Regions from separate parts of the Variovorax sp. 22077 genome, predicted to be linked through region 3. Evidence: predicted binding sites of a transcription regulator. Region 3 holds the regulator's gene; each other region holds the start of a gene.
The links. Region 3 encodes sigma-54, which starts transcription at its own class of promoters, with help from an activator protein. Its sites were predicted from a motif close to TGGCANGNAANCTGCTTT; they were not measured.
Positions count from the first base shown of each region.

Region 1: ACTJLF_RS18075 (ammonium transporter) is a predicted target of sigma-54. The motif match lies at 2,416-2,433, and genes of this name have one in related genera.
Region 2: ACTJLF_RS19270 (BMP family protein) is a predicted target of sigma-54. The motif match lies at 2,278-2,295, and genes of this name have one in related genera.
Region 4: glnA (type I glutamate--ammonia ligase) is a predicted target of sigma-54. The motif match lies at 2,473-2,490, and genes of this name have one in related genera.

Region 1 is NZ_JBQEQC010000011.1:237,002-241,552, reverse strand. It holds gene chrA (chromate efflux transporter) at 1-1,318, opposite strand, end outside; gene ACTJLF_RS18080 (sulfite exporter TauE/SafE family protein) at 1,339-2,097, opposite strand; gene ACTJLF_RS18075 (ammonium transporter) at 2,471-3,709, shown strand; gene ACTJLF_RS18070 (hypothetical protein) at 3,733-4,038, shown strand; gene ACTJLF_RS18065 (thiamine pyrophosphate-binding protein) at 4,250-4,551, opposite strand, start outside.
Region 2 is NZ_JBQEQC010000013.1:8,043-12,593, forward strand. It holds gene ACTJLF_RS19265 (ABC transporter ATP-binding protein) at 1-1,236, opposite strand, end outside; gene ACTJLF_RS19270 (BMP family protein) at 1,236-2,219, opposite strand; gene ACTJLF_RS19275 (cysteine hydrolase) at 2,397-3,194, shown strand; gene ACTJLF_RS19280 (amidase) at 3,194-4,399, shown strand; gene ACTJLF_RS19285 (TetR/AcrR family transcriptional regulator) at 4,396-4,551, shown strand, end outside.
Region 3 is NZ_JBQEQC010000009.1:65,320-69,870, forward strand. It holds gene ACTJLF_RS14890 (phospholipase D family protein) at 1-737, opposite strand, end outside; gene rpoN (RNA polymerase factor sigma-54) at 873-2,474, opposite strand; gene lptB (LPS export ABC transporter ATP-binding protein) at 2,629-3,423, opposite strand; gene lptA (lipopolysaccharide transport periplasmic protein LptA) at 3,420-4,136, opposite strand; gene ACTJLF_RS14910 (thiol:disulfide interchange protein DsbA/DsbL) at 4,338-4,551, opposite strand, start outside.
Region 4 is NZ_JBQEQC010000006.1:204,651-209,201, forward strand. It holds gene ACTJLF_RS11010 (sterol desaturase family protein) at 1-654, shown strand, start outside; gene ACTJLF_RS11015 (EI24 domain-containing protein) at 705-1,592, shown strand; gene ACTJLF_RS11020 (competence/damage-inducible protein A) at 1,589-2,389, shown strand; gene glnA (type I glutamate--ammonia ligase) at 2,536-3,951, shown strand; gene ACTJLF_RS11030 (hypothetical protein) at 4,194-4,551, shown strand, end outside.

The DNA of each region.
Region 1 (4,551 bases), on a different contig from region 3:
CCGAGGCGAGCACCACCGGGATCACACCGGCCTTGAAGCGCAACAGCGCCACGGCGGCGATCAGCCCGATCGCCGCCGATGCCGCGTCGAAGCCCCCGCCGGCTCCCCTGGGCCACAGCACGTGCCAGGCGAAGAACACCGCCAGGTTGACGATCACGCCCACCACCGCCGCGGTGATGGCCGTGAGCGGCGCGGTGAGCTTCAGGTTGCCGTGCGTCGACTCGATGAAGGGCCCGCCCAGCAGGATGAAGAGGAACGACGGCAGGAAGGTGAAAAAGCACACCACCGTCGCCGCCACGGCCCCTGCCGCGAAGAGCGGGTCACCGCCGGAGAGCGCCTGGTTCCAGCCGCCGACGAAGCCCACGAAGGACACCACCATGATCAGCGGCCCCGGCGTGGTCTCGCCGAGCGCGAGGCCGTCGATCATCTGCGTGGCGCCCAGCCAGCCGTAGTGGTCGACCGCGCCCTGGAACACGTAGGGCAGCACCGCGTAGGCGCCGCCGAAGGTCATGAGCGCAGCCTTGGTGAAGAACCAGCCCATCTGCGTGAGCGTGCCCTGCCAGCCGTACAGGGCGACGAGCGCGCCCATGGCACCCAGCCACAGCACGAGGAACACGCCCAGCACGCGCCAGAAGCGGCCCCAGCCGAAGCGCGCGTGCGCGGGTGTGGGCGTGTCGTCGTCGATGAGCGCCGGGCCGATGGCCGCCGCCCCTGCCGCACCATGCCCGCCGCCGCCCGGCGCGAAGCGCTGCGGCGCCACCCGGCTGCCGAAGTAGCCGATGGCCGCCGCCGCAAGCACGATCAGCGGAAACGGCAGCTGCAGCGCGAAGATCGCCACGAACGCCGCCGCGGCGATCGCCCAGAGCCAGGCGTTCTTCAGCACCCGCGAGCCGATGCGCCAGGCCGCGAACAGCACGATGGCCGTGACCGCCGGCTTCACGCCGTACAGCAGCCCCGCCACCGCCGGCACCTGCCCGTAGGCCATGTAGATCCAGGAGAGCGCGATCAGGATGAAGAGCGAGGGCAGCACGAACAGCACCCCCGCCGCGACGCCGCCCCAGGTGCGGTGCATGAGCCAGCCGATGTAAGTGGCCAGCTGCTGGGCCTCGGGGCCGGGCAGCAGCATGCAGTAGTTGAGGGCGTGGAGAAAGCGCTTCTCCGAGATCCAGCGCCGGCGCTCCACCAGCTCCTGGTGCATCAGCGCGATCTGCCCGGCAGGCCCGCCGAAGCTGATGAAGCCCAGCTTGAGCCAGTAGACGAAGGCCTGCCAGAAGCTGACGGGAGCGGGCCGCTCGACGGGATCTTGGGCAGAGGGCATCGGGCGACTTTCTCGTTGCGCTATTTAAGGAATGCGTCGTAGGCGGTCTTCAGAATCAGCGCGCTCACCACCACGATGAACACCACCCGCACGAAGCCCGCGCCATGCCTGAGCGCAACCCGCGTGCCCAGGACGCTGCCGGCCACGTTGGCCACCGCCATCACCAGCCCGTAGTGCCACCAGACGTGGCCCTTGGCCGCCAGCAGGATCAGCGCGGCAGCGTTGGTCAGGGTGTTGATGATCTTGGCCGAGGCCGAGGCGTTGAGGAAGTCGTAGCCCATCCAGCGCACGAAGAGGAACACCAGGAAGCTGCCCGCGCCCGGGCCGAAGAAGCCGTCATACAGCCCGATCGTGAGCCCGATGGTGCAGGCCGCCAGCGTCTCGGCCCGGCCGGTGAAGCGTGGCGCGTGCATGCGGCCCATGTCCTTGCGCGCCAGCGTGTAGAGCAGCACGCCCAGCAGGATGAGCGGCAGCGCCTTGCGCAGGAAGTCTCCGGGGAACATGGTGACGCCCCAGGCGCCCAGCATCGAGCCGGTGAAACCGAGCAGCGCGGCCGGCCACAGCGCACCCCAGCGCATCTGCACCCGCTGGCTGAACTGGGCCGCGGCGGCGGCCGTGCCCCAGATGGAAGCACTCTTGTTGGTGCCCAGCAGGGTCGCCGGCGGTGCACCCGGGAAGACGGCGAACAGCGCAGGCACCAGGATCAGGCCGCCTCCACCCACGATCGAATCGACAAAACCCGCGAGCGCAGAGGCGCCCGTGACCACCAGCATTTCCATAGGGCCTGGATTGTCTCACCCCGGTGCTATCGAAAAAGTAGCTGCGAAGGCCGATGCCCCAAGCCTCCGCGCAAATAAAAAAGGCGCCGACCAGCGGCGCCTTCAAGGTTGGACAGGCATCTCGTACGGAGCCTTTGAAGAATTTTTATTGTTGCTTGGGGGGTTTGTCTCCTCGGACCCTCGGCACACGAGCAGGGCCCGTTCGCGAGTGCGCAGACTTTAGGGGCACGCACCGCCTCAGTGCATAGGGAATTACCCGCTTTGCCTTACCAATAAAGCCCGATCTGCAAACCAAAGTGTTTCTGATAGTTAACAAAGTGGCACGACTTGTGCACGGGGCGCCTGAGTCCACCACTTGAAGAAGAAAGCGACCATGGCCCTGGCACCACAAGCCTCGATCAACGCGGCAGACACCGCATGGATGATGACCTCGACCGCGCTGGTGCTGCTGATGACGCTGCCCGGCATCGCCCTCTTCTATGCCGGCATGGTGCGCCGCAAGAACGTGCTGGCCACCATGGCGGCGGTGGTGGCGATCGCCGCCGCCGTCTCGCTGACGTGGTTCGCGGTGGGCTATTCGCTCGCCTTCACCGAGGGCTGGCCCTGGCTCGGGGGCGCCGGCCGCCTCTGGTTCTCGGGCTTCGACTACCTGAAGGAGGCCGGCCAGCTGGCTGTGAGCCACGTGGCTCCCAACGTGCCCGAATCGGTCTACGCGATGTTCCAGCTGACCTTCGCGATCATCACCACGGCCCTGGTGCTCGGCGCCTTCGTCGAGCGCATGCGCTTCTCGGCGATCCTGTGGTTCGCGCTGCTGTGGAGCGTGCTGGTGTATGCGCCCATCGCCCACTGGGTGTGGGAGCCGGGCGGCTGGCTCGCGCAGATGGGCGCGCTCGACTTCGCGGGCGGCTCGGTGGTGCACGTCAACGCCGGCATCGCGGGGCTGGTGTGCGCCTACGCCCTCGGCTCGCGCAAGGGCTACGGCCGCGAGGCCTTCGAGCCCTACAACCTGGCCTTCACCATGACCGGCGCGGGCCTGCTGTGGGTGGGCTGGTTCGGCTTCAATGCCGGCTCGGCGGTGGCGGCCGACGGGCGCGCGGGGCTGGCGATGCTGGTCACGCACATCGCGGCGGCTGCCGGCGCCATGAGCTGGATGCTCGGCGAATGGATCGTGCGGCGCAGCCCCTCGCTGCTGGGCCTGTGCTCGGGCCTCGTGGCCGGGCTGGTGGCCATCACGCCCGCGGCCGGCTTCGTCACGCCGCCGGCCGCGCTGGCCATCGGCGCCATCGCGGGGCTGGCCTGCTATTGGGGCGCCACCGGCCTGAAGCACCTGCTGGGGGCGGACGACTCGCTCGACGTGTTCGGCGTGCACGGCATCGGCGGTATCGTGGGGGCGCTGCTGACCGGCGTGTTCGCCGACCCGCGCGTCTCCGGCGCCACCGGCGACGTGCTCACGCAGGCGATCGCGGTTGGCAGCGTGGCCATCTTCAGTGCGACGGGCACGGCCGTGGTGCTGTTCCTGGTGCACGTCATCGTCGGCCTGCGCGTCGATGCCGACAGCGAGCTGCTGGGCCTCGATCTTGCACAGCACAGGGAACATCTCGGGAGCAGTTGACCCACCGACGGAGGAAACAAGCCATGTCGCCATCCATGTCCGAAAGCGAACGCATCGCCCTCGCCGCCCGCCTTCACGTGGCGCTGCGGCGAAAGCACGGCCGCGTGACCGACACCGAATGGATGGCGACCAATGCCGAGTACGCCGCCGAGATCGTGCGCATGACCCGCGCGCACGCGGCCGACACCAAGGACGAGGAGCTCTACCTGCTCGCCACCCGGCTGGAGCAGGCGATGGAGCCGCTGGCGCGCGCCGCGCGCCTGGCGGCACGCCAGCCCGACGGCCAGCCGCCCACACCCCCACCCCGGTACGTCGGCGGCCTGCGCTGATACGCAGCCAGTTCGCGGGACACCGCGGAACCGGCTTTGCCGGGCCGCGGGTGTCGCCCCCGGCGAGGGGGTTGGCGAAGCGACACGAAGTGCGCAGAGCCTGGGGGAGAACTTAGCCTCCGCGGAACCGGCTTTGCCGGGCCGCAGGTGTCGCCCCCCGGCGAGGGGGTTGGCGAAGCGACACGAAGTGCACACAGCCCTGGGGGAGTGCTCAGTCCGCCTGAGCGGCCTTGCGGATCGACTGCAGCGTGCTGCCCGGCGTGATGGCCTCCGGGTCCAGCAGGCAGTGCAGGATCGACGGCTTGCCGCTGGCGCGTGCGCGGGCCAGCGCAGGGCCGAATTCTTCGGTGCTGGCCACGCGCTCGCCGTGGCCGCCGAACACCTCGGCGTAGCCGCGGAAGTCGGGGTTCTTCAGCTGCGTGGCACTGATGCGGCCCGGGTAGTGCCTTTCCTGGTGCATGCGGATGGTGCCGTACATGCCGTTGTCCAGCAGCACCACGATGATCGGCAGGC
Region 2 (4,551 bases), on a different contig from region 3:
CATGGCCGCGCGGTCGAGGAGGCCGAAGCGACGGAACCGGTCCAGGCGGTCGAGCATGATGTTCTCTGCGACGTTCATGCCTGTCACGCAGGCCAGCGCGTGCCGGTCTTCGGGCACCACGCCGCAGCCCGCGGCGCTGAGCTGGCGCGGCGTGGCGCGCGTCATCCCCTCGCCGCAGACGAAATAGCGCCCCTCGGTGGGACGCAGCATTCCCGAAAGCACCGCGCCCAGTTCGCTCTGGCCATTGCCCTCGACGCCGGCGATGGCCACGATCTCGCCCGGCTCCACCAGCAGGGTGAAGTTGTCCAGGCGCACCACGCCATCGGCGTCGCGCACGGTGAGGCCGTCGGCCAGCAGCGCTGCCTCGCGCGTCGGGCTGCCCGGTGCCGGCCGGGACGCACGAGACGCCCGTACCGGCGCGGCGGCAGGCGCCTGCAGGTCGCGCTGGATCATCGCGCGCACCAGCGCGTCGATGTCCTGTGCGGGCGCGTCCGAGCGCGCCACCACGCGGCCGCCGCGCAGCACGGTCGCACGCCGCGCTACGCGCTGGATCTCCGCCAGCTTGTGGGTGACCAGCACCACGCCGCAGCCCTGCTGCGCCACGCGCGTGCACACCGAGAGCAATGCCTCGATCTCCTGCGGCAGCAGCACCGCGGTGGGTTCGTCGAGCACCAGCAGGCGCGGCTCGCGCACCAGGCACTTCACGATTTCCACGCGCTGGCGCTCGCCCACCGACAGGTCCTGCACCTTCGCATGCGGATCGAGCGCGAGCCCGTAGCGCTCCCGCATCGCGGCGATGCGCGCCGCGCCGGCCTTGCGGTCAAGCACGCCGCGCACCTGGCCGAGCAGCAGGTTGTCGAGCACCGTCATGTCGGGCACGAGGCTGAAGTGCTGGTGGACCATCGCGATCCCGTGCGAAAGGGCATCCGCCGGCGAGCGCGGGCGAAACGCCTCGCCGGCCAGCGTCATCTCGCCCGCGTCCGCGGCGTGCACGCCGAAGACGAGATTGCACAGCGTGGACTTGCCGGCGCCGTTCTCGCCCAGCAGGCAGTGGACCTCGCCGGGATGGAGCGCCAGCGAGACGTCCTGCAGCGCCTGCAGCGCGCCGAAGCGCTTGGACAGCCCCTCCAGCTTCAGCAGCGGCGCGGCGGGCGGGGCTGCAGCGAGCCCCGGGCCGCCGTCGCTGATGCCGTCATGGAGGCCGTCACCGAGGCCGATGGCGTGGCGCTCGCGCATCAGCCCTCCAGCACCTTGATCTTGCCGGACAGGATGTCCTTCTTGATCTGCTCGAGCTTGGCCTTCTGTTCGTCGGTCGCCCCGCAGATGACCATGTCCGACGCGTTCGGCCCCATGGCCAGTCCGAAGGGCTTGTAGCCGGCCTTCCAAGTACCGCCGACGGCCTCCTTGATGGCGTACTGCACCTGGTAGCCGACGCCGGTGATGCTGTAGGCGGGATACAGCGGATCGGTGCCGCAGCGGTTGGTGTAGCTGCCGATGATCTTCGTGCCCTTCTCCTTGGCCGCCTGCTCCATGCCGCGCAGGCCGAGGTTCAGGATGTGATAGTGCACGTCGGCGCCCTGCGCGATGGCCGCCAGCGTGGCTTCCTTGGCCTTGGCCACGTTGTCGAAGTCGCCGGTGTAGTTCTCGAAGTACTTGATGCCGGGCTTGATGTACCTGGCGCCGTTGCCGAACTCCTTGCCGGCGTTGACGATGGACGGGATCTCCATGCCGCCCACGTAGCTCACGGCCCCGTTCTTCGAGAGCATCGCGGCGGCGGCGCCCGCGACGAAGGCGATCTCGGCCTGCTTGACGTCGTAGCCGGCCACGTTGGCCGTCTCTTCGGCCTTGTTGCCGCCGACGATCGAGAAGTGCGTCTTGGGGAAGCGCTTGGCCACCTTGAGCACGGCGGCCTGGGTCTGGCCGCCGACGCCGATCACGAGCGCGTTCTTGCTGGCCAGGTTGGTCAGCGCCTGCTCCATGTCGGCGTAGTTGATGTTCTCGATCATCTGCACCTTGATCCTGGCGCCGTACTCCTTCTGTGCGGCCACGAGGCCGTCGTAGCCGGACTCCATCCATCCCTTGTCCGACTTGGAACCGGGAATGAGGATGCCGACCGCGATCGGATCGGCGGCCGAGGCCGGCAGGCTCAGCACGAGGGTGGTGAAGGCGCTGACGCCTGCGAGGACGGCGGCGCGGCGGGAGAGGGACGGAATCTGCATGGCATGCCTTTCGCTAGTTGGAGGGTTAAGTAACTAATCAATTACTTACCGACAACGCATCGCAATAACAGTGCCAGTGAATTCGCCGACCTTTTGCCGCATATCGGTGCGGCGACCGCAACGAATGCACCAGCCTGCGGCGATGCGCCCTTCGCCCGCACACCACCGGAGCCTTTGATGAAACGCCACCCCTATCTTCCCGATGCCCGGCCCGACGGCGCCCTGGGCCTGGGCCAGCAGTACTACTGGGTCGCCAGCGAGCGCGAGGTCGACATGGCCGTGGAGCCGCCCGCGCCGCTGCGCGCCCGGGTGCAGGCGCAGCCGCAGAACGTGGTGCTCGACCTGCGCCGCACGGCCATCGTCATCATCGACCTGCAGAACGACTTCTGCACCGAAGGTGGATGGGTCGACCACATCGGCGGCAACTACGCGGCGGACCGCACGCCGATCGCGCCGCTGCAGAAGCTGCTGCCCGGGCTGCGCCGTGCCGGCGTGCCGGTCGTCTGGGTCAACTGGGGCAACCGGCCGGACCTGGCCAACATGCCGCCCAACCAGATCCATCTGTACAAGAACAGCGGCACGGGCGTCGGCCTGGGCGACCCGCTGCCCGGCGGCAAGGGCCACGTGCTGCAGAAGGACTCGTGGGCCGCGGCCATCGTGGACGAGCTCGCACCGCACGAGGGCGACTTCCTGGTCGACAAGCACCGCATCAGCGGCTTCTGGGACACGCCGCTGGACAGCATCCTGCGCAACCTCGGGGTGCGCAGCATCCTCTTCGCGGGCTGCAACACCGACCAGTGCGTGCTGCACACGCTCACCGACGCCAACTTCCTGGGCTACGGCTGCGTGATGCTGAGCGACTGCTGCGCCACGAGCTCGCCGGACTTCTGCACCGAGGCGACGATCTGGAACGTCAAGAAGTGCTTCGGCTTCGTGACCGACTCGGCCGCCGTGCTCGCGGCGCTGCCCGCCTGATGCACGCGGCGACAGCGCACGGATCGGGCGGCTGGATGCCCGGCCCCCGCTGCGAGCGGCCCGCCACCGGCAATGGCGCGCTGAATGGGGTGCGCCTGGGCGTGAAGGACCTGATCGACATCGCAGGCGCAGTCACCGGCGGCGGTAACCCGGACTGGGCCGCCGGCCACGCGCCGGCCGTGCACGACGCGCCCTGCGTGGCCGCGCTGCGTGGCGCAGGCGCGCGGGTCGTCGGCAAGACGATCAGCGACGAACTCGCCTTCAGCCTGGAGGGCGAGAACGCCCACTACGGCACGCCGCGCCATCCGCGCGACCCCGATCGGCTGCCCGGGGGGTCGTCCAGCGGCAGCGCCGCCGCGGTCGCATGGGCGGAGGTCGACCTGGCGCTGGGCACCGACACGGGCGGCTCGGTGCGCGTGCCGGCGGCGTTCTGCGGGGTCGCCGCGATGCGGCCCACGCACGGCCGGATCCCGCTCGACGGGGTCCTGCCCTTCGCACCGAGCTACGACACGGTGGGATGGTTCGCGCGAGATGCCGACCTGCTGCGCCGCGCCGGGCAGGCGCTGCTCGGCACCGAAGCCCGCATCGGCGGCGACCGGTCCGCGCCGCCCCTGCGCCTGTGCGTCGCCACGGACGCACTGGCGCTGGCGGAGCCCGCGGTGCGCGAGCCGCTGGCCGCGTGGGCCCGCCTGATGCGCATCGACAGCGAGCGCAGCGCCTATGGCGGCGGCGACTGGCGCGACTGGTTCGAAGCCTATGCCGTGCTCCAGGGCCTGGAGATCCAGGCCCACGTCGGCCCGTGGATCCGCCGACGGCGGCCGCGTTTCGGCGCCGCCATCGCGCCGCGCTTCGAGGCGGCCCTGGCGCTCGATGCCGCGCAGGGAACGCGCTGGAGCGACTGGCGCGCGCAGGCCGCCGCGCGGCTGGCGCAGAGGATGGGCCCCGACGAGGCATGGCTGATTCCCGCCGCACCCTGCCTTGCGCTGTCGCGCCGGGCCGATGCGGCTCAGCGCGGCGCCTTCTACGAGCGCGCACTGGCACTCGGCGCGGTGGCCGGCCATGCGGGCCTGCCGCAGGTGGTGTTTCCGCTGCCGGCTGCCGAGGGCCTGCCGCCTTGCGCATCCTTCATCTCGGCCAGGGGCAATGACGAACGGCTGCTCGAACTTGCCGCGACACTAGCGCCTGCATTCCCATCCACACCATGAGCAAACTTTCCCCACGGCAGGCGCCGGCCCAGGAGACGATCGCGCGGCGCGACGCCGCACTCACGCGCGCGAAGCTCCTGGAAGCCGCGATCGACGAGTTCTCGAACGAGGGCTACAGCGGCGCGCGCACCGAACGCATCGCACGGCTCGCC
Region 3 (4,551 bases):
GCGAGCTCGAAGCGCTGCTGCAGCTCCTCGCGCGAGAGGCTGCTGCCCACGACCGACTGGATCGGCCGCACGTAGACGCTGTTCCAGTACTGGTCGAACAGGCTGCCAAGGCGCGGGACCAGCGCGCCGGTGACGAAGGTGTCGAGGTCGATGAAGTTCTCGCCCGAGGTGCGCCTGAAGTACTGGTTGCCGATGTTGCGCCCGCCCGCCACCGCCATCGCGCCATCGGCGATGAACAGCTTGTTGTGCATGCGGCGGTTGACGCGGCTGAAGTCGAAGAGCGAGGCGGTGAAGCGCTTCAGCAGGCTGCCGCGGCCTGCCGGGAAGGGGTTGAACAGGCGCAGCTCCACGTTGGGCGTGGCGGCCAGGCCCAGCAGCAGCTCGTCCTCGCCGGAGGTATAGAGGTCGTCCATCAAGAGCCGCACGCGCACCCCGCGCTGGGCGGCGTCGCGCAGGGTGCGCAGCAGGTAGCGGCCGGTCTCGTCGTTCTCGATCTGGTAGTACTGCACGTCCAGCGTGCGCTGCGCGCGGCGCGCGAGCTGGATGCGGGTGTCGAAGGCGAAGTCGCCGCCGGGCATCAGGCGGAAGCCGCTCAGGTCGGGGTCGGGCTGGGAGGCCAGCGCGATCCTGCCGAGCGCCGTGTCGGCCGAGACGGCGATGGTCTTGGTGGGCGGGCGCGGGGCCTCGTCGGGCAGCGTGGCGCAGCCCGTGACAAGCAGCACGAGCAGGGCGAACACCGCAGCCACCGTCCAACGCCACGCAAGCCCATTCCAGGAACACCGCGGAACCGGCTCCGCCGGTCCGCAGGTGTTGCCCCCTGCAAGGGGGTTGGCGAAGCGACACGAAGTGCGCATAGCCTGGGGGTGTGCCAGTTACAAGGCTTTGCGCAGGTTGGCGGGCGCGATGCGCAGCGCCTCGCGGTACTTGGCGACGGTGCGGCGCGCGCACTCGATGCCCTGCTCCTTCAGCATCTCGGAGATCTGGCTGTCCGACAGCGGCTTCTTCACGCTCTCGGAGCCGACGAACTGCTTGATGAGCGCGCGCACCGCGGTGCTCGACGCGTTGCCTCCGGTCTCGGTGCCCAGCGCCGAGCCGAAGAAGTACTTGAGCTCGACCGTGCCGAAGGGCGTGGCCATGTACTTGGCGGTGGTCACGCGCGAGATGGTCGATTCGTGCAGGCCCAGCTCGTCGGCGATCTCGCGCAGCACCAGCGGGCGCATGGCGAGCTCGCCGTGCACGAAGTAGCTCTTCTGCCGCTCGACGATGGCGTTGCTCACGCGCAGGATGGTGTCGAAGCGCTGCTGGATGTTCTTGATGAACCAGCGCGCCTCCTGCAACCGCTGCGACAGCGCCTGGCTGCCCTCGCCCTTGTGCGACTTCAGCGCGCCGGCATAGATGTCGTGCACGCGCAGGCGCGGCATCACGTCGGGGTTGAGCATCACGCGGAACTTCACGTTGGTGCCGCGGCCGGTCTTGGTGACGATCACGTCGGGCACGATGACGTTGCGCTCCACGTCGACGAAGCGCCGGCCCGGCTTGGGCTCCAGCCGCGCGATGACCTGCAGCGCCGAGCGCACCAGCTCCTCGCTGCTGCGGGTGAGCGTGGCCAGACGCTTGAAGTCGCGGCGCGCGAGCAGCTCCATGGGCTGCTTGCAGATGGCCAGCGCCGTCTTGCGGACCAGTTCCTCTTCCTCGGTCTCGTCGTCGCTCGCCATGGCGCGCAGCTGGATGCTCAGGCATTCGCCGAGGTCGCGCGCGCCGACGCCGGCGGGCTCCAGGCTCTGCAGCAGGCCCAGCGCCACCTGGAAGTGGTGCACGAGGTCGTCGAATTCGTCGTTGTCGTCACCCGCCAGGCCCGAGGCCAGCGCGGGCAGCGAGTCTTCGAGGTAGCCATCCTCGTTGAGCGACTCGATGAGGAAGCGCAGCGCGGCGCTGTCGCTCTCGTTGAGCCGCAGGCTCAGTGCCTGGCGGTGCAGAAAGGACTGCAGCGACTCCTGGCTGCGCGCGAGCTCGGTGGCATCGGCGCGCTCGTCGTCGCCGGCGTTGTTCTGGCGCGCGGGCGCGTCGCTGCCCCATTCGCTGTCGTCGGGCGCCATGTCGACGGTGCCGTCGCCTTCCCAGTCGGGCTCGCGCTCGGCGATCTCGGCGGCGGGGCCGTCGGCGTCGGCGACTGCCGTGCCTTCCGTGGAAGAAGTCGCGCTGCTGCTGCTCGCGGCCGAGGGGGCGAAGTCGCCCTCGCCGTCGTTGCCATCGCCGCCGTCATCGCGAGGGACCGGCGCGTCGGCGGTGTCGAGCCCGAATTCCTCGCGCACGGCCTCCTCGGCGGTGCGCTCCAGGAACGGGTTCTCGTCGAGCATCTGCTCCACTTCCTGGCTCAGCTCGAGCGTGGAGAGTTGGAGCAGCCTGATCGACTGCTGCAGCTGCGGCGTGAGCGCCAGGTGCTGCGAAACGCGAAGGGACAACCCCTGCTTCATGAGAAGACGGCTCCCCCCGAGGCAGCACGCCGCGCGCCACGCCAGCTCCCTGCCGGGAGCGGACCGGCCGCTTCGGGCGGCCGTGCACACCAGCCCTCGCGAAGGGGCTCCACGCGCATGGCGATCACGCTTGCCGTTGACCCTCGCAACATGATCACATCCGGAAGTGCTCGCCCAGGTACACCCTGCGTACCTCGGCGTTGTCGACGATCTCCGAAGGCGTGCCTTGTGCCAGCACGTGCCCGTCGCTGATGATGAAAGCGTGGTCGCAGATGCCCAGCGTCTCGCGCACGTTGTGGTCGGTGATGAGCACGCCGATGCCGCGCTCCTTCAGGAAGCTGATGATGCGCTGGATCTCGATCACCGCGATCGGGTCGATGCCGGCGAAGGGCTCGTCCAGAAGAATGAAGCGCGGCTGCGTGGCCAGGGCGCGCGCGATCTCGACGCGGCGGCGCTCGCCGCCCGACAGCGCCATCGCGGGCGAATCGCGCAGATGGTCGACGCGCAGGTCGACCAGCAGGTCGGTCAGGCGCTCCTCGATGTGCTCCTTCGACAGGGGAACCAGCCTGCCTTTCGCGTCGGGCTCGCTCTGGAGCTCGAGCACGGCGCGCACGTTCTCCTCGACCGTGAGCTTGCGGAAGATCGAGGCTTCCTGCGGCAGGTAGCTCAGCCCCATGCGGGCGCGGCGGTGGATCGGCATGTGCGCGATCGGCTCGCCGTCGATGGAGATGTCGCCGGCGTCGGCGCGCACCAACCCCACGATCATGTAGAACGAGGTGGTCTTGCCCGCGCCATTCGGCCCGAGCAGCCCGACGACTTCGCCCTTCTGCACGTCGAGCGAGACGTCCTTCACGACGGTGCGGCTGCCGTAGCTCTTCTTCAGGCCGCGCGCGACCAAGCGGCTGCCCGGTGTGCCGCTGGCGTCCTGGGTTCCTGCGGATTCGATCACTTGCGCGTGTCTCCCTGGTCACTGAGCGTGGTGCTCGGGCGCAGGCCGGCGCCGGGAGCCGGGGTGGGCGCCGGCGCAGGGGCCTTGGCACCGCCGGCCGGAGCCGGAGCGCCCGGGGCCGGCGCGGTGGCGGCCTTGGGAGTGAGGATGGTCCGGACGCGGCCGCCAGGGGCCGAGGCGTTGACGGCGGTGTTCGGCGGCACGGTCGAGCCGTTGACGGTGTAGGTGTCGTTGCTCTGGTCGTAGACGATCAGCGCGCCCTGGCTCTCGTCGTTGGGCGTGGCGCCCAGCAGGCGGCGCATGACGGCGTTGCGGATGAACTTGACGTTGTCGGCGCGGCTGTCGTACTCGATGACTTCCGACTCGCCCTCGATCCACTCGTCGGGCGCATTGCGCTTCTGCTTGTAGTAGGCCCGCTTGCCGGGCGCCGCGGTGACCACGCCGTACTGGTAGCCCTCGGCGTCCTGGCGCACGTCCAGCCGCGCGCCGCGGATGATGATCGTGCCCTTCGTCACCAGAACGTTGCCGGTGAACACGCTGGTCTGCTTCAGGTCGTCGTAGCGCATCGCGTCCGACTCGATGTTCATCGGCTTGGAGCGGTCGGCGGTCTCGGCCACGGCGCCCGACGCGAGGCCTGCCAGCAACAGGGCGCCGACGGCCAGCCGGCCGATGCGACGCAGGAAGGAGGTGGTGGGGTGAGAGTGCAATGTCATAGAGGCACGAAACTTGCTCGGCATTGTATGCGGCTGCGTGCTCCTGCCCCGCCCGCACAGATGAAAAAGCCCGCCTAGGCGGGCTTGACTTTCTTCCCGGCTTCATGCCCGAACACGGCGGAACCGGCTTCACCGGGCCGCTGGTGTTGCCCCCTGCAAGGGGGAAGGCGCGCGCGACACGAAGTGCGCGAAGCCTGGGGGTCAGCCCTTCTTGGCCTCGCCGATGAGATAGTTCACGACCTGAAGCACCTTGGTCATGTTGCCGGCGGTCTCGCCGTCGACATACCAGCGGCCGGCCACGGCCATCGCCGGCACGCCCGCCACCTTGTAGGCGTCGGTCAGTTGCGAGGCGCGCTTGGCCTTGCTGGCCACGCCGAAGGAGGTGAAGGTTTCCTTGAACTTGGCGGCGTCCAGG
Region 4 (4,551 bases), on a different contig from region 3:
GGCGCGCTGCGCACGGCGGGGTGGGGCACCTTCCACCTCGACGAGGTGTGGCCCGGCGTCACCGACATCCCGTGGGTGGCCTTCGCCATCTACCTCGTCGTGCTCGATTTCGTCGGCTACTGGATCCACCGAGGCCAGCACCAGTTCAACTGGTGGTGGGGACTGCATTCGCTGCACCACTCGCAGCGCCAGATGACGATGTGGAGCGACGACCGCAACCACCTGCTCGACGACATCATCCACGACGCGCTGATCGTCATCGTGGCGCAGCTCATCGGCGTGGCGCCGGGGCAGTTCATCGCGTTCGTCGCCTTCACCCAGCTCAGCGAGAGCCTGCAGCATGCCAACCTGAGGCTGAGCTTCGGCGCCATCGGCGAGCGGCTGTGGATCAGCCCGCGCTTCCACCGGCTGCACCACAGCATCGGGCTAGGCCATGAATCGAAAGGCGCCAGCACCCTCGGGGGCCACAACTTCGGCGTGCTGCTGCCATGGTGGGACATGCTCTTTCGCACCGCCAACTTCGAGGACCGCTACGACCCGACCGGTATCCGCGACCAGGTCGAACCCCGTGCCGACGGCCACGTGCGCGACTACGGCCGCGGCTTCTGGGCCCAGCAATGGCTGGGGCTGAAGCGAATGGTCGGTCGCGGCTGAGGGGCTACGGCGCCTGAAGGGCGCTCCCCAGAGGTTATCCTCGCTGCCTCATGCGCCTGCTCCTCGACTCCTTCTGGCGCGCGGTCGCCTACTGCATGCTGCCGCGCGTGATCGTGCTGTCGCTGCTGCCGTTGGGGCTGATGATCGTGCTGGCCGCGGCGCTGGGCTACTTCTACTGGGACGCCGCCGTGGCCTGGACCCGCGGCGCACTCGACGCCTGGCCGCTGCTGTCGAGCTTCTGGTCGTGGATCGGCCGTCTCTTCTCGGGTGACGTCACTTCCGTGCTGGCATCGCTGGTGGTGGTGTTCGCCGCCACGCCGGTGATCGTGGTGGTCTGCCTGCTGATCGTGGCCGGGTTCATGGCACCCGCCCTGACCAGGCTGGTGGCCGAGCGGCGCTTTCCGGGGCTCGAGCAGAAGAAGGGCGCTTCCTTCTTCGGCAGCGTGGCGCGCTCGCTGGGGGCCACCGTGCTGGCGGTGATCGCGCTGGTGGTGTCGATGCCACTGTGGCTCATTCCGCCGCTGGTGCTGATATTGCCGCCGCTGATCTGGGGCTGGCTCACCTACCGCGTGATGAGCTTTGATTCGCTGGCCGAGCACGCCAGCCCCGAGGAACGCGTCGCGCTCATCCGCGCACACCGGCTGCCGCTGCTGTGCATCGGCGTGCTGTGCGGCTACCTGGGCGCTGCGCCAAGCATCGTCTGGGCGTCGGGCCTGCTGTTCGCCGCCGCTTTCTTCGTGCTGATCCCGATCGCCATCTGGATCTACACCCTGGTCTTCGCCTTCTCGGCCCTCTGGTTCGCCCACTACTGCCTCGACGCGCTCGCGCAGCTGCGCGCCCTGCGTGCGGCCGCGGAGGCCTCGGCGGCAGCCGGCGTGCCCGCCATCGAGGCCGACGAGGCCAGCAAGGCCGCTCTTTCCCAATGGGGTTCACCATGACTCGCACATTCGGTCTCATCGTCGTCGGCGACGAGATCCTTTCCGGCAAGCGTGCCGACAAGCACATGGCCAAGGTCATCGAGCTGCTCGCCGCGCGCGGCCTGCAGCTGAGCTGGGCCGAATACGTGGGCGACGAGCCCGCGCGTATCACCGCGGCGCTGCAGCGCGCCTTCGCCTCGGGCGACATCGTCTTCTCGACCGGCGGCATCGGCGCCACCCCCGACGATCACACCCGCCAGTGCGCCGCCAAGGCGCTCGGCGTGCCGCTGGCGCTCCATCCTGAGGCCGAACTGCTGATTCGCGAGCGCATGCAGGACACCGCGCGCGAGCAGGGCCTGCCCTATGAGCCCGACCGGGCCGACAACGTGCACCGGCTCAACATGGGCGTCTTTCCGCAGGGCGCCACGCTCATCTACAACCCCTACAACAAGATCCCGGGCTTCAGCGTCGGCGACGTGCATTTCGTGCCGGGTTTTCCCGTCATGGCCTGGCCGATGATCGAATCCGTGCTCGACGGCCGCTACGCCGGCCTGTTCGCCACCAACGCCGTCGCCGAGAAGTCCGTGATCGTTTTCGGTGCCATGGAGGCCACCCTGACCCCGCTCATGGAGGCCATCGAGGCCACCCACGCAGGCGTCAAGGTGTTCAGTCTGCCGAGCGTCGATCACCCCACCTACGGCCGGCATATCGAGCTGGGCGTCAAGGGTGAGGCCGCCCGGCTCGACGCCGCCTATGCCCAGCTGATCGAAGGCCTGCACACTTTCGATGCCAAGCTTGGCCCCGAATTGGTGCGCTGAAATCAATTGCACCAAAATAGTGATTTTCTGCCTTCATTTGGGCTGCCAGACTGCCATCAAAGCCTCACCGGGTGAGGTGACAATGGCACAGAAACTGCATCCCGCATCCCCGCATTCCTAACCACCATCCAACTCAGGAGAAACTGATGGCAAAGACCGTCGCCGATGTACTCAAGCTCGTCAAGGAAAACGAGGTCAAGTTCGTCGACTTCCGCTTCACCGACACCCGCGGCAAAGAGCAGCACGTGACCGTGCCGGTCTCGGCTTTCGATGAAGACAAATTCACCTCGGGCCACGCATTCGACGGCTCGTCCATCGCCGGCTGGAAGGGGATCGAAGCTTCGGACATGCAGCTCATGCCCGACCCGAACACCGCCAACATCGACCCGTTCTTCGAAGAAACGACGCTGATCCTGACCTGCGACGTGATCGATCCCGCCGACGGCAAGGCCTACGAGCGCGACCCCCGTTCGCTCGCCAAGCGCGCCGAGGCCTACATGAAGGCATCGGGCCTGGGCGACACCGCCTACTTCGGTCCGGAACCCGAATTCTTCGTGTTCGACGGCGTGCGCTGGAAGAACGACATGTCGGGCTGCTTCGTGAAGATCGAATCCGAAGAAGCCTCGTGGAACACCGACAAGGAATTCGAGCACGGCAACACCGGCCACCGTCCCGCGGTCAAGGGCGGCTACTTCCCGGTTCCCCCGGTCGACAGCTTCCAGGACATGCGCTCGGAAATGTGCCTGGTGCTCGAATCGCTGGGCATCCCGGTCGAAGTGCATCACCATGAAGTGGCCAACGCCGGCCAGATGGAACTGGGCACCAAGTTCAGCACGCTGCTGCAGCGCGCCGACTGGGTCCAGCTGCAGAAGTACGTGATCCACAACGTGGCCCACGCCTACGGCAAGACCGCCACCTTCATGCCCAAGCCCATCGTCGGCGACAACGGCTCCGGCATGCACGTGCACCAGTCGGTCTGGAAGGACGGCAAGAACCTGTTCGCCGGCGACGGCTATGCAGGTCTCTCTGACTTCGCCCTGCACTACATCGGCGGCATCATCAAGCACGCCCGCGCCCTGAACGCCATCACGAACCCCGGCACCAACAGCTACAAGCGCCTGGTGCCCGGCTTCGAAGCCCCGGTGAAGCTGGCCTACTCGGCCAAGAACCGCTCGGCCTCGATCCGCATCCCGTTCGTGGCCAACCCGAAGGGCCGTCGCGTCGAAGCGCGCTTCCCCGATCCGCTGATGAACCCGTACCTGGGCTTCTCGGCCCTGCTGATGGCCGGTCTCGACGGCGTGGAAAACAAGATCCATCCGGGCGAAGCCGCCAGCAAGGACCTGTACCACCTGCCGCCGGAAGAAGACGCGCTGATCCCGACCGTCTGCCACAGCCTCGACCAGGCCCTGGAATACCTGGACAAGGACCGTGCGTTCCTGACCAAGGGCGGCGTGTTCACCGATGCCTACATCGATGCGTACATCGAACTGAAGATGCAGGAAGTCACGCGCTTCCGCATGGCGACCCATCCGGTCGAGTTCGACATGTACTACTCGTTGTAATTGGTTCGCCCCCAGGCTTCGCGCACTTCGTGTCGCTTCGCCAACCCCCTTCCGGGGGCGACACCAACGGCCCGGCAAAGCCGGTTCCGTGGTGTCCCCCGCGAAGAGGTTGGTGGCTTGTAAGCCTGATGGGTTATGAAGGACGGCTTGGCCGTCCTTTTTCTTTGGGGCGGAACATCTGGTCACTGTTCGCGTCGAATTGCACGAAAATGCAGCCCTGTTGCCGCCCTCTACCGATACATATGAAGACTGCTTCCCTCATTTTCCTGGCCGGTTCGTTGCTCGCGTTGCCGGCGCTTTCGCAGGAGCGCGTCTGGCGTTGCGGCAACGAGTACACGAACAACGCGACCATCGCGCAGCAGAAGGGCTGCAAGGTCATGGAAGGCGGCAACGTCACGGTGGTGCAGGGCACGAGGGCTTCGGGCGGTGGATCGTCTTCTTCTTCCTCGTCGTCGGGCGGCTCGTCCGCTGCGCGGTCGCCTGCAGGCAGCCCGCGGGTCGAAGGCGTCGACCAGCGTGCCCGTGACGGCGAGGCGCGCGCGGTGCTCGAAGCCGAGCTTCGCAAGGCCGAGGCGCGGCAGGCCGAACTGCAGAAGGAAT